DNA from 2 places in the Ralstonia flatus genome. Region 2 is predicted to be linked to the other one. Evidence: predicted binding sites of a transcription regulator. Region 2 holds the regulator's gene; the other holds the start of a gene.
What was found. Region 2 encodes NrdR, which represses ribonucleotide reductase genes. Its sites were predicted from a motif close to CACNANATNTNGTG; they were not measured.
Positions count from the first base shown of each region.

Region 1: R2676_RS03345 (ribonucleoside-diphosphate reductase subunit alpha) is a predicted target of NrdR. The motif match lies at 3,861-3,874, and genes of this name have one in related genera.

Region 1 covers NZ_CAUDLI010000001.1:693,550-709,703, reverse strand. Annotated here, with positions in the region: gene R2676_RS03360 (phosphocholine-specific phospholipase C) at 1-1,112, opposite strand, end outside; gene R2676_RS03355 (hypothetical protein) at 1,149-1,349, opposite strand; gene R2676_RS03350 (alkaline phosphatase family protein) at 1,380-3,410, opposite strand; gene R2676_RS03345 (ribonucleoside-diphosphate reductase subunit alpha) at 4,061-7,045, shown strand; gene R2676_RS03340 (ribonucleotide-diphosphate reductase subunit beta) at 7,162-8,370, shown strand; gene R2676_RS03335 (M14 family metallopeptidase) at 8,534-9,616, shown strand; gene R2676_RS03330 (EamA family transporter) at 9,613-10,509, opposite strand; gene R2676_RS03325 (peroxidase) at 10,618-11,958, opposite strand; gene R2676_RS03320 (DUF2147 domain-containing protein) at 12,284-12,739, opposite strand; gene R2676_RS03315 (collagen-like triple helix repeat-containing protein) at 12,806-13,966, opposite strand; gene R2676_RS03310 (collagen-like triple helix repeat-containing protein) at 14,099-14,899, opposite strand; gene R2676_RS03305 (hypothetical protein) at 15,393-15,623, opposite strand.
Region 2 covers NZ_CAUDLI010000003.1:521,766-537,919, forward strand. Annotated here, with positions in the region: gene queC (7-cyano-7-deazaguanine synthase QueC) at 5-679, opposite strand; gene ybgF (tol-pal system protein YbgF) at 842-1,627, opposite strand; gene pal (peptidoglycan-associated lipoprotein Pal) at 1,696-2,217, opposite strand; gene tolB (Tol-Pal system beta propeller repeat protein TolB) at 2,247-3,551, opposite strand; gene tolA (cell envelope integrity protein TolA) at 3,618-4,646, opposite strand; gene tolR (protein TolR) at 4,684-5,118, opposite strand; gene tolQ (protein TolQ) at 5,131-5,823, opposite strand; gene ybgC (tol-pal system-associated acyl-CoA thioesterase) at 5,820-6,224, opposite strand; gene ydfG (bifunctional NADP-dependent 3-hydroxy acid dehydrogenase/3-hydroxypropionate dehydrogenase YdfG) at 6,294-7,046, opposite strand; ZMP/ZTP riboswitch at 7,185-7,314, shown strand; gene glyA (serine hydroxymethyltransferase) at 7,449-8,696, shown strand; gene nrdR (transcriptional regulator NrdR) at 8,831-9,295, shown strand; gene R2676_RS09525 (type IV pilin protein) at 9,318-9,779, opposite strand; gene R2676_RS09530 (pilus assembly protein) at 9,795-13,151, opposite strand; gene R2676_RS09535 (pilus assembly PilX family protein) at 13,148-13,738, opposite strand; gene R2676_RS09540 (PilW family protein) at 13,735-14,466, opposite strand; gene pilV (type IV pilus modification protein PilV) at 14,463-15,026, opposite strand; gene R2676_RS09550 (GspH/FimT family pseudopilin) at 15,017-15,718, opposite strand; gene R2676_RS09555 (type IV pilus modification PilV family protein) at 16,084-16,154, shown strand, end outside.

The sequences.
Region 1 (16,154 bases), on a different contig from region 2:
TCGTTCTCATCGAAGTTGATGAACAGCACGGTCTTGCTCCACACGGCCGGGTTGGCGGTCAGCGCGTTGAGCACTTCCTGCGTGTACCACGCGCCCTGCACGGGGCTCGACGGGCCGGGGTGTTCGGAATACGTAGCCGGCGCGACGATCCACGACACCTGCGGCAGCTGGCCGGCGGCAATGTCGTCCTTCAAGGCCTGCAGGAAGCCGCCGTCGGGCATGGTGTTGCCGACACCCTTGATGAGCGGGCTGACGGTTTCGTCGGCCGGCGTGTACGGCGGGAACGGGCTGCCGTCGGCCAGGTTGCCGCGCGCGGCGTTGGCATCGCGGTAGGCCTTGAAGCCGGCGAGCGGATTGTCGGTGAAGTTGTCCGGCATGTTCTGGTAGACCTTCCACGACACGCCGGCCGCCTGCAGCCGCTCGGGGTAGGTCGTCCAGTTGTAGGTGACGCTGGCGTCGAGGTGATCGCCGCTGTTGTCGATGACGGGGCCGCCCGCCGCGCCGGTCGGATCGTTCGTGCCCGTCCAGTGAAACAGCCGATTGGTGTTGGTGCCGCCGTGGAACGAGCAGTGGTACGCATCGCACAGCGTGAAGGCGTTGGCCAGCGCGAACTGGAAGTCCAGCTCGGCCTGCTTGTAATAGCCCATCGACTGCGTCTGCTTGTACGTCGGCCACTTGCTCATGCGGCCCAGGTCCCACGCGTTCTGCGCATCGGGGTAGCTGTGCGGCGTGCCGGACACGCGCTGCGCGTTGCCGGCGCTGCTGTCGAGGTAATACGGCAGCACCGTGCGGCTCGGCCCGCTGCTTGGCACGTAGGTCTGCTGCCAGACGTTCAGGCCGCCCGCCAGCGGGATGGGGAAGCGGTCGCCAAAGCCGCGCACACCTTGCAGCGTGCCGAAGTAGTTGTCGAACGAGCGGTTCTCCTGCATCAGGATCACCACGTGTTCAACGTCGCGCATCGTGCCGGTGGCGTTGTTGGCGGGAATCGCCAGCGCGCGGCGGATCGATGGCGGGAAGGCGGCGAGCGCAGCGGCGGAAATCGCCCCCGTGCTGGCCATCTTGAGGAAGTTGCGGCGGCTGCCGTTGTTGGCGTGGTTCGTGTCGGAAGTCATGTCGGTCTCAAACGCAAGTCGATGGGAAGCCGCGCGTTACGGAGCGCAGTGCAGGGTCGGCTTGTTGGCCGGTGGCTGGCCGGGTTGATCGGGCTGGGCGGTGCCGGGGCCGGTACCGGTGCCGGGCGTGCCGTCGTTCGAATCGCCGCCGCAGGCCGACAGCGACAGGGTGGCGGCGCACAGCAGCACGGCGGCCAGCCGGTGCGGCCGCGCGAGAGGGTGGATGAAGGGCTTCATGAGCGGTCTCGTTCGGGTTGGGGGAGGGGATCAGGGGTTCAGCGACGACAGCGGCTGGTGCGAACCGTTGATCGTCTTGAGTTCGTCCAGCGTCAGCCGGCGCGTCCACATGGCGAGGTCGTCGTAGGCCATCACGCCCTTGAGCGAGCCCGGGTTGTTGGGCACGTAGTTGTGCGTGGCGTCGTCGTTCAGGCCCCAGACCTTGGTGGCCAGACCGTTGAGCTTCGTGACGTCGGTATTGGCGATGGCCTTGTCTTCCACCTTCTGCACGCCGAGCACCGGATCGAGGATGTAGGCGCTGAAGCGCTTGGCCTGCGTGTCCACCGACAGGGCGAGATACGCCCACTGGTTGGCGCTGAACTTCATGCCCTGGATGTCGTCGCGCTTGCCGCCGCTGCCCAGGTTGAAGCGCACCTCGCAGCCGCCGAACAGGCCGAACGCGATGCCCGCATTCGCGCCGGACGTGTAGTTCTTGTTGGAGAGGATCGGCTCGCCGGTGCCGTTGCCCTGCGTGCAATCCGACTTGAACCAGAAGCCGATGGTGAATTGCGGGCTCTGTGCGATGTCGGGGCCGTTCTGCGTGAGCTTGTAGGCGTCGATGCGCGAATCGACCGACAGGGCCGTGCCGCCAAACGGGTCGGTCGCAGCTGCGCCGCCGTCGGTGCCTGCCACCCACGGGCCGATCGTCGAACTGGCTTTGCGGTCGGTGGGCGGCAGCGGGTCGAAGCTGTAATACGCCGCCAGGCCGTTGGTGAGCGAGGTGGCCAGCGGCGTTGGCGCAACGTAGGCGATCTGCGCGAGCATCGACACCGGCACGTTGTTGCGCACCAGCGTGTAGTTGATGCGGTAAATGCCGCTGGCGGCAGCGATGTTGCTGTCGGTGTACTGCGTGGCCGTGGTGGGCAGCGTGGCGACCGGCTTGCCGTCGCGCAGCACGGTGATCGGGCCGCTGGCCGGGGTCGGGTTCTGCCAGTTCAGCACCAGCGAGGCGTTGTACGCGCCGACCGTGCTCTGGACGTTGCGCACGCCGACGGCACTGGCCGTGAGCGCTGCACCGTCGAGCTGATGCGCCGTAGGCGGCACGGCGGCGTTCAGTTGCGCCAGGACGGTCGGCACGATGTCGGCCTCGCTCGGCAGCGCGGCCAGCGTGGCTTCCGACGTGGGCGCCGCCATGCCGGTCTTGCCGAGCACGGCGTTGACCGGTTTGTTCAGGGCGATGAAGGCGGTGCGGTTTTCCAGCGTCGGCGCCGACGTGGTGGCACCCGTGGCGTCCAGGCCGTGGCTGGTGGTGACGACAACGAGCCAGTCTTCGTTCGGGTTGGCGGTGCGGCGCTGGGCGATGGCGGCCTGCAGCGTGCCGAGCGCCTGGTCGACGTTGGCCAGCGCAGCGGTGTACGCATCGCTCTGCAGGCCCGAGGCCAGCGCGGCGGCGGCCGGCGCGGTGTATTGCGCGAAGACGACGTCGTAGCCGGACTGCACGAGCTTCACGCTGTTCTGCGTCACGCAGGTGTCCACCTGGGCACAGTCGACCAGCGTGTCGAGATTGCCGGCTTGCTGATCCGCCTTGAGCAGGGCCGGCAGCGCGGCCGAGCTGACGGCGGCGCCCAGACGTTGCGTGGTGCCGGCTGCCTTGGCGGCGCTGCGCGCGTAGCTGAACACGCTTGGGGCAGCCAGGGTGGTGACCGTGTCGTCGGTCACACCATGGCGGTTTTGCCAGGCGCCGGTCAGCACGGTGGCCCAGCTGGGTGTGTCCAGCTGCGGCTGGGCGGTGGTGGTGCCGAGCGTGCCGCCGGTCGATGCCGGCATCACCGCCAGCGCGCCCAGGTTCGGCAGGCTGCGCTGCAAGAGCGCGCTCTGTACCTGCGCATAGGTGGCGCCGTCCACGCCGACCATCAGCACCTTCTTGCTGGCGCTGGCGGAGGGCGCGTCCGTGCTGCCCTGGTTGGCGATGGGGCTGCTGTCGCCCCCGCCGCATGCGGTCAATGTGGTCGCCAGCGTCGCTGCCACGGTCGTGCTCAGCGCAGCCGTCAGCAGGCGCCGGGCGGGGTGATTCCAAGCCATGTCGATTTCCTCGGTCGTTGTGCGCGGCGCTCGGTGTCTCGCCGCTGTGATTGCGCTCCCTGCAATGCGACCGAAGCGTAGGGTGGGGGCCTGTCGCTCAAGTGACAGCCGCGGCAAGAATGCTGATGCGGCTATTCGGATTTCTTGAGCGAGGGAATGTCGGGGGATGCCCCGGGGCGCGGCACGCGTGCACCGGTGCAGTGCGCCGCACACATACCCCTACCGTAGATGAGGTGACGTCTATTGAACTTGCGACGTCGATAGAAAGAATTATTCTGAAGAGACGGCCATTGCGACGCCGCACGCCAGTCCCGCCGACCCTTTGTGCAGACTGGCGTCGCGGGTTTGCGGCACTGCATTGGCGGGTGAAAAATAGCCCTCCGCCCCCACCTGTCAAGTCTAGGCAAATTCGATTGGGCCACTATACTTAGCGTCAATCCCGGAGTTGAACACTAGATGTAGTGGTCGCTTTCCGGGATTCTTATTTCAGCGCCACGCGGGGGCGGGCGTACGGCAGGTCGAGCCGGCGCTTGGGGGCTGAGGAAAGGCAGGGGTCTTTTCCGTCTCATTTCTCCGCGTAGCGCAAGGATTCGCCCAGGGTGTTTCACCATCGGCGAGCCAATAAAACGAACGGTTCAACAGGAGTCCACATGCAGACGGCCCAATCCGAAATCCACTCCGGCACCGCCAATCCTTCGCAATTTGCGCAAAGCGCTGGCGGCACGGCCGTGGCCCCCGGCACCGCTTCCGGCGTCAATCTTGCCGACTACAAGATCATTCGCCGCAACGGCGCCGTGGTGAGCTTCGAGCCTTCGAAGATCGCCGTGGCCATGACCAAGGCTTTCCTCGCCGTGAATGGTGGGCAGGGTGCTGCTTCCGCGCGTGTGCGCGAGCTGGTCGACCAACAAACGCAGAACGTCGTGCGCGCACTGCTGCGCAGCCGCCCGAACGGCGGCACGTTCCATATCGAAGACGTGCAGGACCAGGTCGAACTGGCCCTGATGCGTTCGGGCGAGCACGACGTGGCCCGCGCCTACGTGCTGTACCGCGAGCGCCGCGCCCAGGAGCGCGCACAAGCCGGCGAAACCCAGCAGCAACCGGCCTTCATCGGCCTGAACGTGACCGACGGCGGCATCACCCGCCCGCTGGACATGGCGGCACTGCGCAACGTGATCGTCTCGGCCTGCGAAGGTCTGGGCGAAGCGGTGGACTCGGAGCCGATCCTCAAGGAAACGGTCAAGAACCTGTATGAAGGCGTGCCGATGACGCAGGTGTACGACTCGGCCATCCTGGCCTCCCGTACCCTGATCGAAAAGGACCCGGCGTACAGCCAGGTCACGGCGCGCATCCTGCTGCACACGATCCGTCGCGAAATCCTCGGCGAAGAAGTCACGCAAGCGGAAATGAGCACGCGCTACGTCGACTACTTCCCGCAGTTCATCAAGCGCGGCATCAACGCCGAGCTGCTCGACGACAAGCTGGCCCAGTTCGACCTGGCCCGCCTGGGCGCGGCGCTGGATGCCTCGCGCGACTTCCAGTTCAACTACCTCGGCCTGCAGACGCTGTACGACCGCTACTTCCTGCACATCAACGAAACCCGCATCGAGATGCCGCAGGCGTTCTTCATGCGTGTGGCGATGGGCCTGGCGCTGAACGAAATCGACCGCGAAGCCCGCGCCATCGAGTTCTACCAGCTGCTGTCGTCGTTCGACTTCATGTCGAGCACGCCGACGCTGTTCAACTCGGGCACGCGTCGCTCGCAGCTGTCGTCGTGCTACCTGACCACCGTGTCGGATGACCTGGACGGCATTTACGAAGCGCTGAAGGAAAACGCGCTGCTCTCCAAGTTTGCCGGCGGCCTGGGCAACGACTGGACCAACGTGCGCGCACTCGGCTCGCACATCAAGGGTACGAACGGCAAGTCGCAAGGCGTGGTGCCGTTCCTGAAGGTGGTCAACGACACGGCCGTGGCCGTGAACCAGGGCGGCAAGCGCAAGGGCGCCGTCTGCGCGTACCTGGAAACGTGGCACCTGGACATCGAAGAATTCCTGGAGCTGCGCAAGAACACCGGCGACGACCGCCGCCGCACGCACGACATGAACACGGCCAACTGGATTCCGGACCTGTTCATGAAGCGCGTGATGGAAGGTGGCGAGTGGACGCTGTTCTCGCCGTCCACCTGCCCGGACCTGCACGACAAGGTCGGCAAGGCGTTCGAGCAGGCCTACCTGGCCTACGAAGACAAGGTCGCGCGCGGCGAGATCAAGCTCTTCAAGAAGATGCCGGCGCTGCAACTCTGGCGCAAGATGCTGGGCATGCTGTTCGAAACCGGCCACCCGTGGATCACGTTCAAGGATCCGTGCAACATCCGCAGCCCGCAGCAGCACGTGGGCGTGGTGCACAGCTCCAACCTGTGCACGGAAATCACGCTGAACACCAACGACAGCGAAATCGCCGTGTGCAACCTGGGTTCGGTCAACCTGGTCGCTCACCTGGTCAAGCAGGCCGACGGCAGCGTGGTGCTCGATCACGAGAAGCTGAAGAAGACCGTGCGCACCGCCATGCGCATGCTCGACAACGTGATCGACATCAACTACTACGCGGTCAAGAAGGCACGGGACTCGAACCTGCGCCACCGTCCGGTCGGTATGGGCATCATGGGCTTCCAGGACGCGCTGCACGTGCTGCGCGTGCCGTATGCCAGCGAGGCAGCGGTGCAGTTTGCCGACACGTCGATGGAAGCCGTGTGCTACTACGCCTACTGGGCGTCGACCGAGCTGGCAGAAGAGCGTGGCCGCTACAGCAGCTACAAGGGCTCGCTGTGGGATCGCGGCATCCTGCCGCAAGACTCGCTCAAGCTGCTGGCCGAAGAGCGCGGCGGCTACCTCGAAGCCGACATGTCGTCGACGATGGACTGGGACAGCCTGCGCGGCCGCATCAAGCAGTACGGCATGCGCAACTCGAACTGCGTGGCGATCGCCCCGACGGCGACGATCTCCAACATCATCGGCGTGTCTGCTTGCATCGAGCCGACGTACCAGAACCTGTACGTCAAGTCGAACCTGTCGGGCGAGTTCACGGTGGTCAACGACTACCTGGTGCGCGACCTGAAGGCACGCGGCCTGTGGGACGAAGTGATGGTCGCCGACCTGAAGTACTTCGACGGCTCGCTGGCCCGCATCGACCGCATCCCGCAAGACCTGCGCGACCTGTACGCAACGGCCTTCGAAGTGGAACCGCAATGGCTGGTGGAAGCTGCATCGCGCCGCCAGAAGTGGATCGACCAGGCGCAATCGCTGAACATCTACATGGCCGGCGCGTCGGGCAAGAAGCTGGACGACACGTACAAGCTGGCGTGGCTGCGTGGCCTGAAGACCACGTATTACCTGCGCACGATCGGCGCCACGCACGTCGAGAAGTCGACCGTGTCGCGCGGCACGCTCAATGCGGTGTCGTCGGGTAGCGATGTAGGCGGTGTATCGGCTGCGGGTGCGTCCGGCGTGACATCGGCCGCGCCGACGAGCGCGCTAGATGCCGCTGCCGCCACCGCCCAGGCGATGCCGGAAGCCGAAGGCGCCGTGTGCACGATGCGTCCGGGCGACCCCGGTTTCGAGGAATGCGAAGCCTGCCAATAAGTCAAAACAGTGTCTGAGGTTGCTCCCGCGCAAGCGGGGGCGCCGGGATCTGCACGACACTGGACTCGCGCTCCGAAAGAGCGGGAGCGACGCGCAAAGAATTAGGAGAAACACATATGCTGAGCTGGGACGACGACGTCAAACCTGCCGCACAACCCTCGGCTGCGCCGCAGCCGGTGTACCAACCGCAGCCGCAGCTGCAAACGGCCACCGCCGATCAGGGCGGCGTGCTGCCCCCGTCGGCCACGCAGGCCGCCGGCACGGGCATCCTCGGCAACAATCCGAACGCCGCTGCCGCACAGAGCAACCGCCGTGTGAACGCTGCCGACAAGCGCGTCATCAATGGCGCGACCGACGTCAACCAGTTGGTGCCGTTCAAGTACAAGTGGGCCTGGGAAAAGTACCTGGCCGGCTGCGCGAACCACTGGATGCCGCAGGAAATCAACATGTCCCGCGACATCGCCCTGTGGAAAGACCCGAACGGTCTGACCGAAGACGAGCGCCGCATCATCAAGCGCAACCTGGGCTTTTTCGTGACGGCCGACTCGCTGGCCGCCAACAACATCGTGCTGGGAACGTACCGCCAGATCACCGCGCCGGAATGCCGCCAGTACCTGCTGCGCCAGGCGTTTGAAGAGGCGATCCACACGCACGCGTACCAGTACATCGTTGAATCGCTGGGCCTGAACGAGGCCGAGATCTTCAACGCGTACCACGAGGTGCAGTCGATCCGCGACAAGGACGAGTTCCTGATCCCGTTCATCGACACGCTGACCGATCCGTCGTTCAAGACCGGCACGCCCGAGAACGACCAGAAGCTGCTGAAGTCGCTCATCGTCTTCGCCTGCATCATGGAAGGCCTGTTCTTCTACGTCGGCTTCACGCAGATCCTGGCGATGGGCCGTCAGAACAAGATGACCGGCGCTGCCGAGCAGTACCAGTACATCCTGCGCGACGAGTCGCTGCACTGCAATTTCGGTATCGACCTCATCAACCAGATCAAGCTGGAGAACCCGCACCTCTGGACGGCCGAGTTCAAGGCCGAGATCACGGAGCTGTTCAAGAAGGCCGTCGACCTGGAATACCGCTACGCAGAAGACACCATGCCGCGCGGTGTGCTGGGCCTGAACGCACCGATGTTCAAGGGCTACCTGCGCTTCATCTGCAACCGCCGCTGCCAGCAGATCGGCCTGGACGCGCTGTTCCCGAACGAAGAAAACCCGTTCCCGTGGATGAGCGAAATGATCGACCTGAAGAAGGAGCGCAACTTCTTCGAGACGCGCGTGATCGAGTACCAGACCGGCGGCGCGCTGTCCTGGGAGTGATCTGAGCTAGCCGCTCGACACTCGTTCGACCCGGCATCAACGTAGACAGGCGACGCACCACGCGTCGCCTGTTTGCATTTGGGGCGATCGATTCACGTGCGTGCGATTGCGCCGCGCCTGTCAGACATGGCAGGCTGCGGCAATCACTGCACCGGATCCCGCCATGACGGTCGAAGCCTTCTTCTCGCAGACCTACGATGAAGCTCGCGGCAAGTTCCTCGCTGCTGCGCAGGCCCGGGGGCTCCGCATCGAGCGCCATCTGCATCCGGATGCGGTCGGGCCATCCGGCGAGCAGCTTTCCATCGACACTGCGCTGCTTGCGCCCGCGCAGGCTGAAGCGCTGCTGATCGTCACATCCGGCGTCCATGGCGTGGAGGGGTTCTGTGGCTCCGGTTGCCAGACCGGCTTGCTGCAAGACGATGAACTCTTCGCGCGGCTGGCATCTGCCAAGGTCGCGCTGCTGCTGGTGCACGCGGTCAATCCGTATGGGTTTGCGCACTTGCGGCGCGTGAATGAAGACAACGTTGATCTGAACCGCAACAGCGTCGACTTTGCGGAGGCCGCTTCCGCCAATCCGGCCTACCTGGAAGTCGATCCGCTCCTGCTGCCGCACACATGGCCGCCCAGCCAGGCCGACCAGGCAGCGTTGCAGCACTACATGGTCACCCGCGGCGAGAAAGCCCTGCAAGACGCCGCAACGAGCGGCCAATACCGCGTGCCGGACGGCATGTTCTACGGCGGCCGCGCGCCGTGCTGGAGCACGCTGCAGATGCGCGGGATCGTGTCGCGGCATGCGGCAGCCATGTCGCAGCTGGTGTGGATCGATCTGCATACCGGGCTCGGCCACTACGGCCACGGCGAGAAGATCTTCAACAGCCCTGATCCCGCCGAACTTGAACGCGCCATGCGCACGTGGGGCGCCGATGTCCGGCCGATTGCCGCCGCCGGTTCGGTCTCTTCGGTGGTCAAGGGCGATCTCGTGGGCATCGCCTACGAACTGCTGCCCGGCATCGAAAAGACCTGCGTCACGCTGGAGTTCGGCACGCTCGCGCCGCTGGCAGTGCTGCAGGCGCTGCGGGCGGACCACTGGCTGCATCGCCATCCGGAGCAGGGCGCCGCGCAGCGGGCCGGCATCCGCCAAGCGCTACGTGATGCCTTCTATTGCGACGTGCCGGAATGGAAGGGGATGGTCTACGCGCAGACGCGCATGGCTGTATTGCAAGCCGTGGCGCGGTGTTCCGGCTAGCCTTGGACGGGCTTGGGAGCCCGCACCGTCAGCGCGCATCCGGCCGACGCAGCGATGATGGCCAGGATCGCCACCCACTGGCGCCCGGTGAGTTGCTCCTGCAGCACGATCGCCCCTGCCAGGGCGCCGATGGCGGGCTCCAGGCTCAGCAGCACGGAAAACGTCTTGCCCGGCAGATGCTTGAGCGCCACCATCTCGAGCGAATACGGAATCGCGCTTGAGAGCAGCCCGATCCCGAGTCCCGCCAGAATGAGCGAGGGTGCGAGCAACGCCGACCCCGCCTGCGCCACGCCAAACGGAATCGCAAACAGCGCACCGACCACCATGCCGATCGACGTCGCCTGGCCCGCATGCAGGCCACCGAGGTTCTTGCCCGTCAGGATGTAGAGCGCCCAGCACACGCCGGCGGCCAGCGCATAAATAGCGCCCAGGTGGTCGACCTGTCCGACCGACTTGTCGGCCACCGTCAGCATCAGCAGGCCAGCCACCGCTAGCCCGATCCACACGAAATCCAGCGCCCGGCGCGACAGCAGCACGGCCAGCACCAGCGGCCCCGTGAACTCGATGGCGATTGCAATGCCGATCGGCAGCCGCTGCAGCGACAGGTAGAACAGCAGGTTCATGCTCGCCAGCGTGACGCCGTACAGCGCGATGCTGCCCGCATCTGCGCGGCTCAGGTGCAGGCGCCATGGCCGCCAGAACGCCAGCAGGATCACCGCGCCGATCGTCACCCGATACGTGACCGTGCCCGCGGCGCCCAGCACCGGAAACAGCGTCTTGGCAAACGAGTTGCCGAGGCACACGGAGGCCATCGAGCCCATCAGCGCGAGGATGGGCATCCAGGGGGAGGTCGTCGTCGTGGAAGTGGCGGAGGCGGAAGCAGCGGAAGACATGAGCGACAGCGGAGGCGCAGCAGAGAACGCCACAGCATAGCCGCGCACCGCCGAGAAATCGTTGCGTTCTCGGCGGCGTGGGCGTCGCTTTTTATCGAATTGGCAGGCTTACAGGGCGGCTGCGCTGGGGCGGATCACGTCGATCAGCAGCACGCGCTGGCCTTCGCGTTCGCCATCGGGGCGCGGGGTCACGCCACGCTGCGGGCGCGGTGCAGCGAGCGGTGCCGGATCTTCGGCGCTCATGCCGAAGACGGCCAGCTTGGACGCCGCAATACGCTGCAGCGTGCCGCGCACGCCGGGCACGTCGAGGTCTTCGGGGTCGAAGCCGGTGGTGGCCGTCCAGTCGTCGCGGGCGATGTCCTGCAGGCCGTTGGCCATCTCGAACTGCAACGACGCGCCAAAGCCTTTCTGCAGCGAGTGCGAGCCGAGCAGGTATTCCGCCGTCAGGAAGCCGCGCAGCCGCGTCCAGAACGCCAGCGAACTGATGTTGCCGCTCTTGAGCGCGTGGCTCGGGGCGACTTCCCAGCTGTGGTCGAGCAGCTTGTTGATGAGGCGGCCCCACGTCGGGACGTCGGTGCCGGCGGAACAGTCTTCGCCGGGGCCTTCCGGCCGTGCGAGCTGACGCAGCAGGCCGGTGAACGAACCAGAGGTGGGAGCGCCAGCCGCTTGCGGGCCGGAAGGCCAGCGCCATTGCAGCGGCGAAGCCGGGCGTGCGCCCGGCCATTGCGCATGCTGTTGCAGGCCCGTGCAGGGCGTCAGGTAGCGCCATTGGCGCTGGTCGCGGCCGACGCGGCGCAGCGGGTCCAACTCGGCCGACAAATCGAACTTGCCCAGGAAGGTGGCGTTGCGCGACTTGATCGGCGAGCGCGCATAGACGTTGAAATCGGGCCAGCCTTCGTACAGGTTGATCTGCGGCAGGGCGTGGTGTTTGTCGAGCGCATCGTCGGGCTGGTCGATGCGGCGGCTGGTGAGAAACAGCGCGCGGCAATCGAGCGTCGGCACCGCGCCGCGCACGCGCATCAGGACGAGCAGATCGCCGAATTCCGCTGGGCGCGATTCTGCGCGCGCGGGATACGCATGCGGTTGCTCTTCAGGCCAGAAAGTGGTGAGGCGCAGGGCCGATCCCGGGAACGCACCGCGCAGTCCTTGCCGGAGCAAGCGTAGGCCGTCGGGGTGGCGCAGGATGCGCAGGACGGACAGGTCGTCGCGCAACGTGGCGTCGGGGTGGGGCGCGCGGCCGCCGTGCTCTGCGGCCAGCGCAAAACGCCACAGCGCGGTATCGCTGGCCAGATCGTGTGCAGCGACATCGCGCACCGCAGTGGAGCGGCCGCCGGACATCGGCTCATGGGCGCCGCCGGCGGGGTCTCCTGCTCCGGCATAGACGCTGGTGGTCGACCCGGCAATCGCGCCAAAAAGGCCCCTCAATGGCGGCCGGTTGCGCTCGGGCATGGCTATTCCAACTTGGTTTTATCGGTTCTCTGGCGCGCAGCATAGCACCATGCGACACGTCAGAGAACGGCACGGCGCCCCTCCCCTCGTTGGGGAATCAGGCGTGCAATCTCGGCGGTCAGGGCCGCGCGGGTTCGCGACGCCACACCGGTGTAACGGCGATGGAGAGGGCTTCTTTAATGGCGATGCCGTGCGCGCGCTGTGCAGATTTCCGTAAAAAAGAAGGCGCCGGCTTGCACCGGCGCCTGAAGAGACGGCGCCCGCCCAGAGGGAGGGCACCGCCGCGCGTTGGGATGTCTTGCTAGCTTTCGCTATCGGCGGGCGATCACTGCTCGCGAATCCAGGTCTGCGTACGGCCCAGCAGGCTGATGCCCAGGAAGCCGCGCACGTTCAGTTTCTGACCGTCTTCCGACAGCGACATCTTCGCGCTGTAGACCTTGCCGTTTTCCGGATCCAGGATCTGACCGCCATCCCAGTTGTTGTTGCCGTTCGCCTTCAGGCCCGTCAGGATCGTCAGGCCTTTGATCGGCTGGTCCTTGCGGTCGTCCGTGCACTTGGTGCAGGTCTTGTTCTCGTCGCCAGGCACCAGGATCTTGGTGACCTTGCCCGTGAACGTGCCGCCGTTGTCGACGATCGTCACTTCGCCTTTTTGTTTGCCCGTGTTGTCGTCGATGGTCTTCCAGGTACCGGCGGGGGTGGCTTGCGCGAAGGTGCTGCCAGCTGCCAGTGCGAGGGCCAGTGCGCCAGCCAGGCGCGCGAGAGTGTGGGGGGTATGTTGCATCGTGGAGTCTCCTTGTTGTCAGGCAAAAAAATTGGTGAGGGCTGATCGGTGATGCCAGCGCAGGGATCAATGCGCGCTCAACGCACCGGTCAGGGGTGACAGCGGATTGCTGCCGGAGCCGCCGGCGGCGTTCGTGACGCCACCCAGCGCATTAGTGATCGGGGCGAGCGGGTTGCCGCTGCCGGCGGCGCCGGTCAGTGCGCTCGTGACCGGCGCCAGCGGATTGCTGCCGCCACCCGACAGCGCACCCGTCACCGGGGCGAGCGGATTGCTGCCACCGCCGAGGCCGCCGCCCAGCGCGCCGGTGATCGGCGCCAGCGGATTCGTCGAGCCGCCGCCGCTGCCGCCGTTGACCAGGCCGCCGGCACTCGCCACCGTGCCGCCAACAGCGCCGACCACACCGCCCACGTCACGCGTGAGCGGGTTGCCGCCGGCTGCGCCGACTTGCGCGCCGGCACTCTGCAGGCCGCCGCCCACTGTATTCAGCGCACCGGCCAGCGGGCCGCCGAGCATCGTCGCGCTGCCGACCGTCTGCGTGCCGTTCACGAGCTGCGACGACAGCGGCACGATCGCGTTGCTGGTCTGCTGCGTGATCTGCTGCACCGGGCCGCTCGACGTGCCAATCGTGACGAGCCCGCCAGCACCCTGCATCACCTGGCCCAGCGCGGACACACCGCTGCCCACCGGCGACGTCACCGGATTCAGCGGCGCCAGCGGGCTGCCGGCGGCACCCAGATCCGAGACGGTCTGCCCCGCGTTGCCGACCGTCACCCCGGCGGAGCGGATCACGTCACCCGAGCTTTGCACCGTGGTGCCGACCGGGTCCGGTGTCGAGCCGATCTTGCCGAGCCCATTGCTGATGCCGCCGCCCAATGTCTGCACCGTGTTGCCGGCCGAGGTGACGGTCGCACCCAGATCCTTCTGCGCCGCCGTGCCGCCGATGACGGGCACCGACGCCGTGCCGATGGTCGTGCCGAGATCGCTGACCGTCTTGCCGGTCTGCGTGACGACGTTGCCACCGCCGCCGGCGACGTTGCCGACCGGTACCGCGCCGGGATCGTTGTTGGCGGACGACGACGGTGTCGTATCGCCGTTCGGGTTGCCTCCCGAAGCGCAACCGGCCAGCGTCAGCACGGCCACTGCAGCTGCCGCCAGCAGCGTGCGCGATGCTGAAACCATCGACAGCGAATCGGAGGAAGAAGCGTGGAGCGGGTTCTGAATCTTCATGGTGAGTCTCCTTGTAAGCGCGGCCCGTACCGCGTGTCACCGCCGGGTCAGAAGAACGCGCATCTGGCGTCCAGCGGGTTGCATCCGCCTGCGTTTGCCGTCGAATGCAAAGAAAGTTCTACCGAGCGGTGGCTAGTGATGCGCGCCGGATGTCACACCCGACAGCACACCGCCAACCAAACCGCCCACCGTTGTACTGACGCCGCTCAATCCGCCCAGCGGACCTGCCGCGGCGCCGCCGCTGCCGACTGCGCCAACCGAGCCGAGCGCGCCAGCACCAGGCAACCCCGCCGTCAACGAACTGACGGCCGTCGTGACCGGCGCCAGCGCACCACCGAGCGCACCGTTCAACGCACCTGCCGGAGCACTGCCCGTTGCCGATGGCGTCGCCGGTGCGACCACCGTCGATAGCCCACTGGTGAGCGATCCGAGCGCGCCCACCGTGTTGCCCAGCGTCGACACCAGCGCATCGCCCTTGCCGGCCGTCGTGATCGTGCGTCCCTCGCTGCCGAGCGCACCACCCAGCGTCGCCAGCACGTTGCTCACCGGAGCGCCCAATCCTGTTGCGGCCCCCACGGCTTGCGTGGTGGAAGTCAACGCGCTGGTGAGCGGCACGATGGCGGTGATGGTGGTGGTCGTCAGTTGTTCGACAGGGCCGGTCAGCGTCGCGATGGGCGTGTTGCCGGTCGAGCCGGTGCCACCCGTTGCATTGCTGCCGTTGCTGCTGCCGTTCGACCACGTGGGCGAACTCGATGCCGCGATCGCCGGCTTGGATTGCGAATCGCTGCCGCCGCCAAGCGAGGCGCCCATGTCGCCGCTGCCCGAATTCGCGCAACCGGCCAACATGGCGAGCGATGCCGTCGCCAGCATGCACTGCATGAACAGTCCGCACTTCGGCGGATTCGATTTCGACAAGAACGCTCGATCGCGCATCTTGTGCCTCCACTACTCAGAACAGAACGCTTGTTGGCCCCCTTCTGTCTTGCGCTCTTTGCTCGTCGGGTTTGTCGTCGTCAGCCATGTGGGGTTGGCGACGACCTCCCTGTCTTGTCACGGGCCACGCGCAGGCCCGTGCCACACCGCGCGATCGATGCCGTGCTGATGTGGTGAGCGGATCGTGAAGTGAAACCGAATGGCATGACAATCAGCGCCAACCTGACACCCGGATTTGCGGTCGCAGCAATTTGGGAGATCGATCCCGAATAAAACGTCGCTGCAAGCCATTCTTCGGACGGCAGGGGCGCAGCAAAAATGGCCCGTGGATTGCCGTAGAACAATCCTTCTATCGTCGTAAAACAGCGTCGTTTCAAACGCGATTGCGTGAAGTTTTCAGCGGTTGCTGAGCAGGGTTTTCCCGCGATCGACGCTCGGATGAGCACGTGCGGGTCGCGCTATCGACGTCGTGCGCGCATGCAGTTCGGCATCGTCACGATCCGATGTCAGCGTCGCATGCATCGGCATCCATCCCGCGTGCGCGGATCGATGTCGCGCTCATGCACGCGTCGATGCTTCGGCCCATCGCGGCGACCTCGCGCATCGGATGCGCGGCACGCGATTTGCGGGTGCTGCACGCATGCAGTCGGTCTTCGCAATCGCATCGACATCGCGCGGTGGCGATCGAAGGTGAGCGCGATGTGTCAGCAGCGTCGATCGACATCCTTCGCACGTCGATATGCACGCGTCGATCGCACTGATCGCCCGCGTATCGACGTGTTCAGTGCGAAAAATTCGCGCGCGTTGTCGCATCTACGCATCGTTTTTTTCGACGCGCATCGCGCAGCTCGCGCGTCGTCGCGCACGACGATGCCGAATACGCACGAGCCGCGCGCACGAGTTCGTGATGCACACGCGCACAACGTCGCGTGTTGCTGTAAACCGGCATGAACACTGGGTTTGCGGGACGCGTGTGTCAACACGGAGCAACGTCGCAACGTGATGTCACGACGCAAGAAAATGCGCATTCGCGACAGCGATCTGCGCGCATGCGCGATGCGAATCGCAGCGACGCACAGACGCAGCGCAATCCTTCACCAAAACTCGCCGCGCTTTTTGCATAAATCTCTTAACATCACCGCGCAAACGAATTATGATTCGCCTTGACAAGACGTTGACTTCGATGCAAGGGACCTTCGCGCGATCAACGACGATGAAGTTCCAAGCGGCAAGTGAAAGGTAGTCGAGGAGCGTA
Region 2 (16,154 bases):
CGCCTCAGACGTAGCGGGTGGGGTCGGGCACGCCTGCGGCTTCGAAGCCGGCCTTGCGGATGCGGCACGAATCGCACACGCCGCAAGCGCGGCCGGCGTCGTCGGCCTTGTAGCACGACACGGTCAGGCCGTAGTCCACGCCCAGCCGCACGCCGGCCTGGATGATCTCCGCCTTCGTCATGTCGATGATGGGCGCGTTCACCCGGATGCGCTCGCCTTCCACGCCGGCCTTCGTCGCCAGGTTGGCGAGCGTTTCGTAAGCGGCCACGTATTCGGGGCGGCAATCCGGATAGCCGGAGTAATCCACGGCATTCGCGCCAAAGAACAGGTCACGTGCGCCAACCGCCTCGGCCCAGCCGAGCGCCAGCGACAGCATGATCGTGTTGCGCGCGGGCACATACGTGATCGGAATGCCTGACTGCGCGCCGTCGGTCGGCACGTCGAGCGCATCGTCGGTCAACGCGGAGCCACCGAACTTGCGCAGGTCCAGATCGACGATTTCATGGCGCACTGCGCCGAGCGCCGCCGCCACTTTCTTGGCCGCCTCGAGTTCGGACGAGTGACGCTGGCCGTAGCGCATCGACAGCGCGTAGGTCTCAAAGCCATCGGCATTGGCCATGGCGAGCACGGTGGCAGAGTCCAACCCGCCGGAAAGCAGGACGATGGCGCGTTTTTTCATGGGCGAAGCCTTGCAAAGCGATTCGGGAAGGCCCGCATTTTAGCGTGCCACCGCCCCGCGCGCCCCCGCTGCCCCATATGTCCGCCATTTGGCACCCCATGAAAAACGCCCGCCGGTGCAGCCCCGGGCGGGCGTTGGTCCACATGCTGTGCGGTTTGCCGATCAGCGCATCGTCTTCAGACGGCTTTGGGCGGTCTTGGCCTGCTCGGTACCGGGATACTGCGAGGCCACCGTTTCGAGCGTCTTGCGTGCAGCCGCCTTCTGGCCCGACTCGCCCTGGTTGGTCGCCACCTGCAGCAGCGCATCGGGCGCCTTCGGATGCTGCGGATTAGTGCGCGCCATATTCTCCAGCACGTAGCTTGAGCCCTTGTAGTCGCGCTGCGCATAGAGCGCGTTGCCCAGCCAGAACTGCGCCAGCGGCAGATACGGGCTTTGCGGATACTTCTTCACGAACGCCGAGAACTGATTGCCCGCGCCCTTGAAGTCGCCGCCCTGGAACGCCTTGAGCGCAGCATCGTATTCCGGCTTCTCGTTCGGTTGGACCATGCCTTCGCGGCCGTCCACCGTCGCTTGCTGCGGCTCGAACTTCTTCAGGCGCGCATCCAGATCAGCGTAGTAATCCTTCTGCTGCTTGGTCAGCGTATCGACGCTGTTCTGCAGGACTTCGTTCTGCCCGCGCAGGCGCGCCACTTCGGATTTGAGTGTCTCGATCTGGTTTTGCGCGTCGATCAGGTTCTTGCTGTTCTGATCGATGCGTTGCGCCGCCGTCGACTGGAAGTTGTTGAACTTGTCGCGCATGTCGATGATGGCGCGGCGCGCCTCATCGTCGTCAAACACCCCCGCTGCCGTCGGGCCGGCCATGGTGAGGGCGCCACCCGCGACGAGCGTCGCCATCAGGATGGCCCGACGCATGGCCCCATAAGCGCGCTGTTTCATCATCGTATTCATGTGATTGCCAACGTAAGAACGCCGGCCGCAACCTCGCAGCCGGCGCGTTCCACTTCAAACCGTACCGATTAATAGACGATGTCGGCGCGGCGGTTCTGTGCCCACGAATCTTCGTCGTGGCCGGTCGCTTGCGGCTTTTCCTTGCCCAGGCTCACGGCTTCCATCTGGCTGTCAGGCACGCCCATCGACGACAGGGCGCGACGCACGGCCTCGGCACGCTTCTGGCCCAGAGCCAGGTTGTACTCGCTGGTGCCGCGCTCGTCGGTGTTGCCCTGGATCAGGACCTTGCGCTTGTTGTGCGATTGCAGGTAGCGCGAGTGCTGGCCCAGCAGGCCTTGGTACTCCGACTTGACCGAGTAGCTGTCGAAATCGAAGTAGATGCTGCGCTTGGCCAGCGGGCTGTTCGGGTCGGTCAGTTCGTCACGGCCCACGTCCACCGGCGTCACCGTGCGGGCATCAGCGCCCGTGCCATCGGCAGCACCCGTACCGTTCTTGGCCGTATCGTCGAGCTTCACGCCCGAGCTGCAAGCGCCCAGGGCCAGCAGCGCGGCAATGGCTGCGAGTTTCATCATGGTTTGGGACTTCGACATGTCCGATTTCTCCTAGTGGAACAGCTTCGTTATTGCATGAAAGGACCCCACGCCGGCTCACGAACTTCGCCGGCCTGGAGGGAAAGAACCTGACGCGTACGGCCATCGGTCGACACCGCGGCCAACACCGATTTGCCGCCAACGCGCGTGGCATACAGGATGAACTTGCCGTTGGCCGCAAAGCTCGGCGATTCGTCGTTCGAGGTGTCTGTCAGCGCGTTCACATCGCCGTTGGACAAGTCCTGCGTGTACAGGCGGAAGGCACCGCCCACGCGGGAGATGTACGCCAGCAGCTTGCCGTCCGGCGACACACGCGGGCTGGTGTTGTAGCCGCCCTTGAACGTCACCCGTTGCGCACCGCCCGACTCCTCTCCGTCGACCGACATGCGATAGATCTGCGGAGCACCGCCGCGATCGCTGGTGAAGTAGATATACCGGCCATCCGGCGAGAACGACGGCTCGGTATCGATCGCGCTGCTGCGGCTCAGGCGGCGCAGGCCCGAGCCATCGGCGTTGACCAGGTAGACCTGCGTATTGCCATCACGCGAAAGCGACACCGCCACGTGACGGCCATCCGGCGACCAGGCCGGCGCCGAGTTGTTGCCCTTCTGGTTCGAAATGACCGTGCGGCGGCCTGCCACCAGGTCATGCACGTACACCACCGGCTTCTTGCTTTCGAACGACACATACGCGACCTTGGTGCCGTCCGGCGACCACGACGGCGAAATGATCGGCTCATTGCTCGTCAACGCGATCTGCGGATTGGCGCCATCCGAGTCGGAGACCTGCAGCTGGAACCGGCGGCCGACCTTGGACACGTACGACAGGCGCGTCGCAAAAACGCCGCGCTCGCCGATCAGCTTCTGGTAGATGTAATCGGCAATTTCGTGTGCGGCCAAGCGCAATTGGCCGGGGCCGCGCGTGAGCGACAGGCCGCCCAGGCTTTCGCCCTTGGCGGTGTCGTACAGACGGAAGCGGATTTCATAGCGGTCGCCGTTGCGCGTCACGGTGCCGCCCACGAAGGCTGCGGCGCCCTTGGACTTCCAGGCGCCCAGGTCAGGCGCCGGGCTTTCCGGCACGACCGCCCCGGCCACATCGACGTTTGAGAAGCGGCCGCTGCGCGCCAGGTCTGCCCGGACGATCGCCGAGAGGTTTTGCGGAGCCTGTGCCTCGCCCTGGAAGTTGGCGATCGCGATCGGGTACTGGCTGGCGCCGACACCCGAGATCTCCACGTTGAGCTGGGCATGGGCCACGCCGACGCTTGCCGCAGTCAGCAGCAGCGCCTGCGCCGCGCGTCGAAACATCGGGATCCACATCGTTCGCATCATGTTCATCTTCCCTACTATCAAATCCGGAATCTGAGTACGCTGGCCGGCGCAACTTTGAGGAGCGCCAACCCGTTATTCCTTCGGCCGGAACGTCAGGATGACGCTCGACGGCGCTTTGCCGTTGGTATCGCGCGGCAGCGGATCCGAGCGTTCGACCGCGCGCATCACGGCTTCGTCATAGGCGCCGTTGCCGCTCGATTTCGTCAGGCGCTTCGACAAGATCGAACCATCCGGTGCCATCTGCACCGACACGACCGCCGACGGGTTGCCATTGACCGCCGAAGGATCGAACAGGATGTTCGGCTTGACCTTGGCCCGTACGCGCTCGGCATACCCCGCCGAGGCCGTGCCGCCCGTGCCCTGGGCATTGCCGACACCGCCGCCGGAGCCCGCCACCGTGCCCGTCGCGCCCGCACCGGCCATCGCGCGCAACCGATCCAGCTGCGCCTGGCGTTGTGCATTGGCACGCGATTCATTCGCCTTACGCTCGGCGTCAGCCTTGGCTTTGGCCTCTGCGGCGGCCTTGGCTTTCAATTCCTTCTGCTTCGCATCGGCTTCCGCCTTGGCCTTCGCTTCGGCCTGGGCTTGCAGCTGTGCATTCTTGCGGGCCTGCGCTGCGTCCGCGGCAGCCTTCTCAGCGGCCTTTTCCTTGGCCTGCTGTTCGGCCAAGGCCTTGCGTTGGAGTTCCGCCTGACGCGCCTGTTGCTCTTCCTTCAGACGGGCTTGCCGCTGGGCTTCCGCGCGCGCTTCGGCGGCGCGGCGGGCGAGTTCTGCCTCACGGGCGGCAGCAGCCTCCTGTTCGCGCTTGCGCTTCTGCTGCTCCAGCGCGATATCCGCTTCTTCTTCCACCTTGGCCGGCGGCGCCTTTATCACCGGTTCCGGCTTGACGTCCGGCACCGGCGCGGCCTGCTGCACGGCCTGCTGGACCGCCGCCTCGTCCCACAGCTCGGCTTCTTCGCCGCGCGGGGTGCTGCTCTGCCACTGCACGCCAAAGTACAGAAAGATCAGCAGCAGAATGTGTGTCAGGACCGCCAACCCGAACGCGCGCAGCGTGCCGCGCTCGCGAACAGGCTCGTAACGGTGCAACGACGTCGTAGCCATGACGTTCAGGTTGCCTCGCCCGGATTCTTCAACGTGCTCATGACGATTTCACCATCAGGCCGACGCGCTTCACGCCATCGCCCTTGAGCACGCTCATCACGGTCAGCACGCGGTCGTACTGCACCGACTTGTCGGCGGCAATCACGACGGGCTGATCGGGGTTTTCGTCCGTGCGCTGCTTCACAAATGCGCGCAGCTCGTTGTTGTTGGCGAGCTTCTGCTCGGTGGCGCCGGAACCCGTCTTGATGCGAGCAAGGATCGTGCCGTCGCCCTTGATCGTCACGACGATAGGCGGCTGGGTCTGCTGCGGCGTGGCGTTGGCCACCGAGGGCAGATTGACCACGCCCGGGTTCACCACGGGTGCCGCCACCATGAAGATGACCAGCAGCACCAGCATCACGTCGATGTACGGAACGACGTTGATGTCAGCCTTGGCCCGTCGGGCGCGGCGCGTTCGCTGGATGGTAGCCATGAGCGCGGCTCCTTAGCGCGTCTGGCGCTGGAGGATGTTCGAGAACTCTTCCATGAAGCTCTCGAAACGGTTGGCCAGGCGGTCCATCTCGGTGGCGTAGCGGTTGTAGGCGATCACCGCCGGAATGGCCGCAAACAGGCCGATGGCCGTGGCGACCAGCGCTTCGGCAATGCCAGGCGCCACCGCCGACAGCGTTGCCTGTTGCACATTGGACAGGCCGCGGAAGGCGTTCATGATCCCCCAGACCGTGCCGAACAGGCCGATATACGGGCTGACCGAGCCGACCGACGCCAGGAATGGCAGGTGAGATTCGAGCGAATCCATCTCGCGCTGGTAAGCCGCACGCATGGCACGGCGGGAGGCATCGAGAATGGCGCTCGGATCGCCGCCGCCGCGCTGCAGCTCGCGCGCCTTGAGGTATTCGCGCATGCCGGCTTCAAAGATGCGTTCCAGCGCGCCGGTGGTGTGGCGGTTGTTGGCAGCGCTTTGATACAGCGCCTGCAGGTCGCCGCCGGCCCAGAAATCGCGCTCGAACGATTCGGTCTGGCTGCGCGCGGCGCGCAGCGCAAACGCTTTGCGGAAGATGTACGTCCAAGAGAACAGCGACATCACCAGCAGCAGGCCCATGACGAATTGGACCAGGAGGCTGGCGTGCAGCACCAGCGAGACGATCGACAGATCTTGTGTGACCTCGACGGGATTCATGCGGCGGCTTTGATGGTTGCGAGTACGGGAGCGGGAATCGGGGTCGGCCGGAAAGTGAGCCGGTCGACACATCCAACACGAATCGTGCCTGATGCGAGCAAAACGTCGCCGCGCCAGCCTTCCTGGGCGAATTGGACTGACGCGGGGCCGACCCGTTCCATACGCGAACGGATCTGCAGCAGGTCGTCCAAGCGGGCCGGCGCGCGGTAATCCACGGCGGTGCTGCGGACCACGAAAATGGCCCCGGTCGTGTCGGCCAGCGCCTGCTGATCGACCCCGAGGGCGCGCAGCCACTCGGTGCGGGCGCGCTCAAAAAATTTCAAATAGTTGGCGTAAAACACCACGCCGCCTGCGTCGGTATCTTCCCAATACACGCGCAGGTTCCAGTCAAAAGAAGCCATCGGGTAATTTTACCAAGACGCAAGTGGCGGCCAGCCATCCACCGACCGGCCGAGGGCTTGCGCTCGAATTCAGGCCATGCCTCGCGTCACGCTGGTGGCCGAGAATGACTGGCAAACGGGCATCAGTTCCATCGCGTTGACATTGAAGTGCGCCGGCAGCGCCGCCATCCAGTAGACGGCCTCGGCGATGTCGTCGGCGGTGAGCGCCTCGGTGCCTTCGTAGACCTTCTCCACACGGGCATCGTCGCCCTTGAAACGCACGTTGGAAAACTCCGTGCCGGAGCAAAGGCCTGGCTCAACGTTCGATACGCGTACGCGCGTGCCGGTCAGGTCCGCCCGCAAGTTCAACGAAAACTGGCGGACAAACGCCTTGGTGGCGCCATACACGTTGCCGCCCGGATACGGGTACGTCCCGGCAATCGAGCCAATATTGATGATGTGACCGCGATTGCGCTCCACCATGGCCGGAAGTAACGCACGCGTCATATGCACCAGCCCAGAGCAGTTGGTGCCGATCATGCGGTCCCAATCGGTCAGGTCAGCACGCTGCGCGGGTTCGAGGCCCAACGCCAGACCGGCGTTGTTGACCAGCACGTCGACTTCGCGCCAGCCCTCGGGCAGCGTACCCGGCAGCGCAGCAACGGCGTCGGCATCCAGCACATCCAGCACGAACGGCAGCACGGCGTCACCCAATTCAGCCTTCAGCGCGTCAAGGCGGTCCTGGCGGCGGCCTGCCGCAATCACACGATGGCCTTCTCGCACGAAACGCCGCGCGATGGCCGCGCCGAACCCGGCCGTTGCGCCGGTCACGAATACGATCATGGAAGTGTCTCCGGGCCTGAAAAAACGAAAGGTCAGAGTTTACCTGAAGCGTTGTGCGGTATTGCACCGCAATGTGCGCGTCTGCACGCCCGCTTGTTGCAGCGGCCATGGGGCTGTCGTACACTCGCGGGCAACCATTCCACCTTGCGCGACTGGCGAATCCTGAAGCTGCTTTGAGCGGCTTCGACATGTGGGCAGCGACCACGAGGAAGCGCAAGGTTTCTGGCGTCATGCACAACGGCGCCTGCCGCTCGCCTGGGCAGCGAATGGGAAGCACAGGGTGACTTGGACACCCCCTGCAATCGGCCAACACCGAGCGCAGTCGTTCAAGCCGCGCGCATGTTTCCCCACGCCTCGCCCGATCTCCGCCATTTCCGTTTCGTTTCAGACCAGACACTCGCCATGTTCGAACGCAGCCGCTATACGATCGACCAGATCGATCCCGAAATCTTTGCCGCCATCCAGAAGGAAAATCAGCGTCAGGAAGACCACATCGAGCTGATTGCCTCCGAGAACTACACGTCCCCGGCCGTGATGGCCGCGCAGGGCTCCCAACTGACCAACAAGTACGCCGAGGGCTACCCCGGCAAGCGTTACTACGGCGGTTGCGAATACGTGGACGTGGTGGAACAGCTCGCCATCGACCGCGTGAAGCAGCTCTTCGGCGCCGAAGCCGCCAACGTGCAGCCGAACTCGGGCTCGCAAGCCAACCAGGGCGTGTTCTTCGCCGTGCTCAAGCCGGGCGACACGATCATGGGCATGAGCCTGGCCGAAGGCGGCCACCTGACCCACGGCATGGCGCTCAACATGAGCGGCAAGTGGTTCAACGTGGTGAGCTACGGCCTGAACGCGCAGGAAGACATCGATTACGACGCGCTCGAAGCGCTGGCGCAAGAGAAAAAGCCGAAGCTGATCATCGCCGGCGCATCGGCATTTGCGCTGCGCATCGATTTCGAGCGCATCGGCAAGATCGCCAAGTCGATCGGCGCGTATTTCATGGTGGACATGGCGCACTACGCCGGCCTGATCGCCGCTGGTGTGTACCCGAACCCGGTGCCGCACGCAGACTTCGTCACGACGACCACCCACAAGAGCCTGCGCGGCCCGCGCGGTGGCGTGATCCTGATGAAGGCCGAGCACGAAAAGGCCATCAACTCGGCCATCTTCCCGGGTATTCAGGGCGGCCCGCTGATGCACGTGATCGCCGGCAAGGCGGTGGCGTTCAAGGAAGCGCTGTCGCCGGAATTCAAGGCGTACCAGCAACAGGTCGTGAAAAACGCGGCAGCCATGGCCGAAACGCTGATGGCCCGTGGCCTGCGCATCGTGTCGGGCCGCACTGAAAGCCACGTGATGCTGGTCGACCTGCGCGCCAAGAAGATCACCGGCAAGGAAGCCGAGAAGGTGCTGGGTGACGCCCACATCACCGTCAACAAGAACGCGATTCCGAATGACCCGGAAAAGCCGTTCGTCACGTCGGGCGTGCGCCTGGGTTCGCCGGCCATGACCACGCGTGGCTTCAAGGAAGCGGAGGCCGTTAAGGTCGCCCACCTGATCGCCGATGTGCTGGACAATCCGCACGACGAAGCGAACATCGCCGCCGTGCGCGCCAAGGTGGCCGAGCTGACCAAGCAGTTCCCGGTCTACGCCTAAGGCATCCGCCGATGGCCGGATCTTCCGGCCACGTAGTACCCTGCCGCGATGCGCCCCGAATTGAATGAGGGGCCATCGCGGCGTTGTTCTTTTAGCGCAGTGCGTTCTTTGAGGTTGCCGAGGAGACCACCGGCATGAAATGCCCCTTTTGCGGCCACGCGGCCACCCAGGTGATTGATACCCGCATGTCGGAAGAAGGCGACACCGTGCGCCGCCGCCGTCGCTGCGAATCCTGCGACCGCCGCTTCACGACCTACGAACGCATCGAGCTGTTCTTTCCGGCCGTCGTCAAAAAGAACGGCAGCCGCGTCGACTACGACCGCAACAAGGTCAAGGATTCCATGCGGCTGGCGCTGCGCAAGCGCCCCGTATCCGCCGAGGCCATCGACGAGGCCATCGCCCGCATCGAAGAAAAACTCCTCAGCCACGGCGAAAAGGAAATCGGCAGCGACCGCGTGGGCGAACTGGTGATGCGCGAACTCAAGCGGCTGGACAAGATCGGGTACATCCGCTTTGCGTCGGTGTATCGGAGTTTTGAGGATCTGGCAGAGTTCCGGGACGTGCTGGATGAGGTTGCGGCGACGAATGTGCGGAAATAAAGGGGCCAGATGGACTCTTTTTTTACCAACATTGCGCGGACGTTGTCCCGCTCTTCATGTTGAGGTTGCCTTGTATGCCGAGTTGGTTGATTGTGTATGTTCCGCAGGCGTCCGCCGTTTGCGGACCAGCGGGTAGTGCCGACGCCGAATATGCAGGCGACGAGGCCGCATTATTCACCTGCACGTTCATCTGGTAGTAGCTTTGATTTCCAGACTGGATCGACATGGGGAACGATGTCGACCCATAACCGAGCGCAGACGGCGAACTCGTGTAAATGTTTTGCAACGTGAAATACCGCTCCTGCCGTGTGGCCAGATCGAGCAACGCTGTCTTAGCATCGACCCGATGCGACTTCAGGACGTATTGTTGATATGACGGGTACGCTATCGTCGCTAGGATAGCGACGATAGCCACTGTGATCATGAGTTCAACCAAGGTAAAACCCGCGGCCGTACGTCGAGGAACAAGCGTCTCGTGATTCATAACTCACACTTACTGTTAGCGCAGCTTCAGCCAGTTCAGGCGCGAGCCGATGGCCGTGGCAGACGGATTGATTTGAATGAACCGTGGCGTCCCGTCCGAACCCTGCATCACCGCATACACTTTTCCGTTGAGCGACACAAACGTCGAAGTGCCCGTTCCGCTCATCCCCACGGCGCTGACACCTTGCCCGCCGGAGGTAAGGAAGTTGCCATCATTGTCGTAAAAATATGGTTTTGCCGTCGCGCCTCCGTTGGCGACGGATATCCCATATGAGAAACCTGATGCCGGCGTCGTATTGCAAGACAGCACCTGCTGGACAGCCGGGATCAGTGTATTGACATTCACCACGCCGTACTGCAGCGACGGGCTGTAGACGACCTGTTCGTTCTGGCCCGTAGGCAACGGCAACGCCCATCCGAACTGCACATTGCTACCGGTGCAATCCGTAGAGCCACTCCAACAGACTTTCGAGCTTGTGACGTTTCGCTGGGCTAGGCCCGAAGCTGAAGTACCAGCGTCCGTCGACGTCTGCTGCTGCAAGTTCGAATACGGCACTATGCCCCCTGACGGGCCCGCCGACGACGCGAGCGACGCATATTTCGCTGTGGAAGGAGCGATGGCGTTCCATCCATCCATGTTCCAGTCCCAGATCCCGTATAGCGCTTGATTCGCAGTCGCATACGAAGCTGCGCTCGTCAGCGTTGCCGGAAATGCCTGACCGGTGCCGAAGCTCACAATCAATCGCGCCGGGCCGCCCAGGCCCGAGCCGGGGACCGAGGCAACGATGACTTTGGAAGTAATTGGTTGCCCCGCCAGCGTCGTGAAGAGGGGTTTGGTAGAGACACTCCAGCTATTCGGATCTTGCGACGTCAGATCAAAGCGCCAGACGTTGCCATAGACATCGCCCGCATAGACGTAGTCGCTGATGTGGTCACCATCAAGATCGGCGGGCGTCACGAACGCAATGCCATTCTTGTTGGTGGTACCGGCCTGGGTAGGACCATAACCCGTATCCAAATAGCGGAACGTGACCTGCCCTTTGGAATCCACAAGCATGATGAACATGCCCGCCGTACCGTTCTTGCTATTTAAGCCATTGCCAAACAGAACCGCCCAATTGCCATTGTGGAGCCGGCGAATGACCGGAGTGCCATAGGTGTTGCCCAGATAGTTGCCGCAGTTGGCCATGTTCGAGCAAGAAATGGACGCGGAAGACCATTCACCGATGACAAGCTTGCCTGCATTGCTTTCGCTGAACGTAGTTGGATCCGTTACGTCCAGTGCGTAGATCGCCCCAGTACCGGTGGTGATGCCATCGCCGATCGGACCGTTAACATTTCCGCCACCGCCCAACCCGCCAACCAGCCACGTATGCCAGCCGCCGTTGTAGTACAACTCGCCGGTTCCGGGCGTCGCGTCTACGTACAGATTGTGCGTGTACCCAGGCGACGCATAATCCAGCTTGCCATTCGAGCCGTTGTGGATCGTGTTGACAACAGCGGCCGGCATGTAGGCAAGTATCTCGGTGCCATCATTAGGGGTCGTCGAATTGTTGACGAAGTTGCCGTTGGCATCGAAGCTTCCGGCGCGAAAACCATGCAACATCCCATCGTTGGACCCCACGTAGACGACGTTCTGCCGCTGCCCGTACGTCGTCTTGAAGCTAGCGTACGTTCCAGGGGCCTCCGTAGGGGAAGCCTTGGCATACAGTGCATCTACCCACGGGCCGTTGTATGGAGCCGACGGGCTACCCACCCAGGTAGGGCTCGAATTTCCGATATCCCCCAACACCCCCGTCCGGGCGCGGAACGTTCCCGAGCCGCCGGAAGTGACTTCCTGCGAGCGGTCTCCTCGAAGGTAAGACAGGCGAGCACTGGTGGAACTCGCGTCACCCGCTGTCAACGCGGCCTTCTGCGCAGTGGTTAGGTTCCCCCATTGGAGCGGGATACCGGCGCTGCCATTCCAGCTCAATATGCTCCGGGCTGTCTGCGCCGTAACCGTGGTGCCCGACCCCATTGCAGTACACGGTCCACCAGTCAACGCACAGCTGGCGTCCCAGTTGACCGTGGAATTGATAACAAGCTTGCCCGTCGAATCGGGACCGATGGTCTGCGCGGTCAGCTCACCCCACCAGTTCTTGGGATGGAAATAGGAAAGATAAAGTTGTGTCCCTGCTGTAACACGCCCCAGTTGCGGGATGTTAGTGCCCGCAGAACTGCTAGATTGCTCGACGGGCGCAGCCTTGAAACACGTAATCTCATGCACGTTGCTGCCGCCGCCGGTACCGGCGGAAAATCCAAAGCGAAACGAAGACGGCAACGGGCCATTCTGCGCAGTGATGCTCTGATTACTGATCACCGGCTGCGTGGTGCCGCCGTTTACGCTGTAGGAAAGACTCAGCAACCCATCGTTCGTGATGCTGAGCGCGTACGTGATTGGGGTTGCCGCACCTCGCGTTGGCTGGTCAGTTGCCTCTTGGCTGTAGATCGTCACGCCATCAAGCGTGTCACCGGTAATGTAGTTGTAGTTGTACTTGAGTTGCGTAGATGTTTTCTTTGGTCTGCTAGCGTTACTGTAATCCCAGACCGTGCCCGACCTACAGGTGTTCTGTACCGCAGCTTGGCGTTGCGAAGCCGTGAGATTTGACGGGTAATAGCTGGAATAGGCGCTGCTCAAGTAAGCCCAGTTGGTGTTGCCCGCACCGCGCAGGCTTATTCGACCGGGAATTGCCCCCGCCCCACCGTTCGCGTTTGCGCCCGTATTCGTGTTATCGCCGGAATTGGAGAAGTTCCCGAACTCGTCGATCCCTAGTCCTATGTACCCGCCCTGCACGCCATCGTAGGTGGAGTTGCCATTGGAGCAGCTATATCCAAGGCTCCCGCCCAATGCACCCACTGTTGCCGGTTTGGATCCGTCGGATAGAAAGAAGCTAATACCATCGGCCCCGCTATTGTCCCCGTTGGCGTTCGGATAGGCATTACCACCATATGTCACGGTCGTGAATGTGACCTGCAGACCTTGATTCGTCGGGAACGTAAAATTTGAAACCACTGCGCCGGTCTGATTGTTGCCGTTGGTGCCAGCTTGGTAGTCCCCGTTGGTGAGACGAAGCGCGCCAGCGCCCGGTGTATCGGGGAGCCGGCCCGTCGCGCCACCCACTTGCGTAGTCTGTCCGTAGTATTTCAAGCCCGTGCAGGCGGGGATCGGGCCTGTATTGTTGCCGGCTGTCAGACACGCGCCGTTCAGTGCCGTCCAGTCATAGGAAGACTTAACCCCTGTCAGCGTATCGCTGATCACGAGTTGTGCCTGGGCCACGCCGGGGAGTACTGCGGCGGCCGCCAGTAAAGCGAAACGTGGTTTATTTTTCATCATTGCAGCCCCAGATCCTTCGCACCCGCGGTCATTTGATAGGTACTTTGCACAACAGCAGCGGTGGTCGCATCGCCGCCATAGCCATAGGCGGTCACTTGGTACAGTTGAGCCAATCCACTAGGGCTCAAACCGAGATAACTGATGTAAAGGCCAGGCACGCCCGCATAGTTGATATCGCCGGCCGGCGAACTCGCTCCGGCCATGCCACCACCGCCATTGGCAGTCATTGAAGGCGGTTGATAAATCGTTCCAGCGCTCCACGGAAGCTTCGATGGATTCGTCAATGCGTTGGAGCAAACTCGCATGTTGGTCAGCACGTTGCCGTTATTGACGTCGGCGCAGTTGACGCTGACCGATGCATTGCCTTGCCCGATCCACCATTCGCCGTATTGCAATGCACTCTGGGCAGCCTCTACCGCACGCTGCTTGTCCCGCGTTCCAGCCGCGATTCGCTCCTGCAGGCCTGAGCTACGAAATATGCTCACCGCAAACAGTGTTAGCACGAGCAGCAAGAGCAGCCCGACGATAAGGGTATAGCCGCGCGCACGCAGGCTTCCCATTTTGGTAACACGCATCGAGGCTTTCATGGCTGATTCTTCACGCTGATCGTCTGTGTCCAGGGTTTCGGAGCCAGCCCAGTTTCGCTACCGAATTGCGTGGCAAACTTCAAGACGACCTTAACGGTGTGGACGGCAGACCAAAGATTTCCGGCACTAACTTGCGCGGCAGTCAGGTATGCATCGTTGTTTCCATCGTTGTTGGTATCCGTGCCATAGAGAACGCTGAAGGCGGACACCCCGCTAACGAGGGGCACCGCCGCTTGACCATTCACCGAACACTGCAATTCGTTGTTTGCGCTGACGGACAGTGTGTTGATGTATGCAACTTGTCCACTGGTGGTGTTCGTCTGCCCTAGGCAATTCGTTACGCTGTCGCCGCTGGCAGCGGCAAACTGCGTTGTGAGGGTATCGCTATTACTCCCGCCACCCGTTCCACTCGTGCCAAAAACTGCCTGGCCGGCCGCCACACCGGAGCCACCCGGCAACGCCGTTACCGCCGTGTTAACCAACGGGTTGGGGAAATAGCCCGCCGATTGCACTGTATTGGTCGCAATAGTCAGAGCTAACCGTTCGTTATCCTGCAATTGCGCAAGCTGATCCTGGCCGGTGAAGGTCTTCTGCATGTTCACGAACATCACCACTACGCCACTCAGGAGGAAAAGCGAAATCACCATAGCGATCAGGATCTCGACCAGGCCCGTACCGGCCTGCCTATGCGTCCGTCGCGTGCGGGTAGTCATCGGTTTGCGGATCATGGTTGGACGTAAACCGTATAGCTCTGTTGGACGGACGGTTGCGCCGCAGCAGCCGCAGAAGCCGTATTGGCATTGACGGCAATGGTCTTTTCAATCCACGTTACGGTGACGTTGCAGCTCACCGGCAAAGTGGCAGCAGTACTGCAGTTGCCAGTGGCTGTATAGCCCGGAAAGCTCGTATTCATCGACAGCGCCCATTGCTGAAGGTCGTACGCTGCAAGCTTGTCGGGTGTACAGCCATTTCCGCTTGCATCCGGGCAACTTGGCACTGCCGTGCTCAGCACTCCGCGGGAATCCGCCACAGCGACGCTACTCGCGCCGAAGGTCGCCGGCGCGGTATTCGGGACCGCCCAGAAGGCCCGATTCCCATGCATTGCTGCGACCAGACTTTCCGTCTGTAGCGCAATCAGCGAGCGCGTGCGGGACGTTTGCGTGTTACTTACGGCAGCCGCCTGGATCTTGGCCAATCCCAACAGGCCGACACCAACCACCACCAAAGTGATAAGCGCCTCGATCAGCGAGAAGCCAGCGGCCGAATCTCGATTCTTCTTTAGCTGCATGCACCACCCGTTTGTACAGCCCGCCCAACCATGTTGACCGTCACGCATCGGGCCGCGGTGGCATTCACAGGAGTTGTGCTTAGCGAGACCTTGAACGTGCCGCTGTTCGGCAGATTGATTGCAAAACCGTCGCGGCTGTACGTTAGGGCACTCGACGTGGAAGAAGTCGTTGCAGTAAACGTATCGCCGCTAGTAAAGCGGGGCCGATAACGCAGAACGCTATCGGTGCTCGCGTCGAGCGTGCCGGACCCATTGTCATCATTGAAAATGATCCAACCGACGTGCCACGCGTTCGCGTTGGTGCATGTTGCCCCGTCCTGTGACGCACACAGACTAACGGGCATCCCCCGTTTGATGGCTTCCCCGCGGGCGAATTGAATATCGTTGACGAGCGAATTGGCTTCAGACTGCGTGCGCGCCCGCTGGATGGTTCCATTGAAAGACGGCACGGCGATCACCGCGAGGATGGCCACAATGGTCAACGTGACCAGGATCTCGACAATCGTGAACCCGCGGCACTTGTGCAGAGACCGAACGCCAATGACGTCAGCACACCCAACTCCACGGAATGCCTGCCAGGAATTGTGTGACGACGGCTGATGATGCGCGGTGACGTGATGACGGACCGCTGCGGTCATATCAGGAGAGACGACCGCCCAGAAACCCACTCCGCCCCAAAGGCGAAATTCCATTAAGCATGTTTTGACCCCCGACTATTGTTCTATCCGGCGGCCCCCTCGAAGTTACTCGCGGGCCCTGCCGGTTTTGTACTGGCTGAATTTTCTATGTCATCGCGTCCACCCCCGTGAACGCTGCGCTCTACCGGGCGAAAAGCCAAGGCAGCTACTTCCCCAGAATAGTGGGGAATTAGTCAAAAAGTGTCAACAACCCCTCCTTCAACCGCAATATTCGGGAAGGCGCATGTTGGCGAAAAACCAACGATCCGCCACATCCCGGAATCCCAGGCGCTCAATTCTCGAGAGGGTATTGACGAGATATGACAGTTATACGGCCCACTTCGCACTAACTTGAGCGGCTGACCAGTACCAGCCGACCCATGCCTGTCCGTCCGCACGTTACCCACCAACACGGCGTCATCCTGCTCGAGGCCCTTGTTGCCCTGGCCGT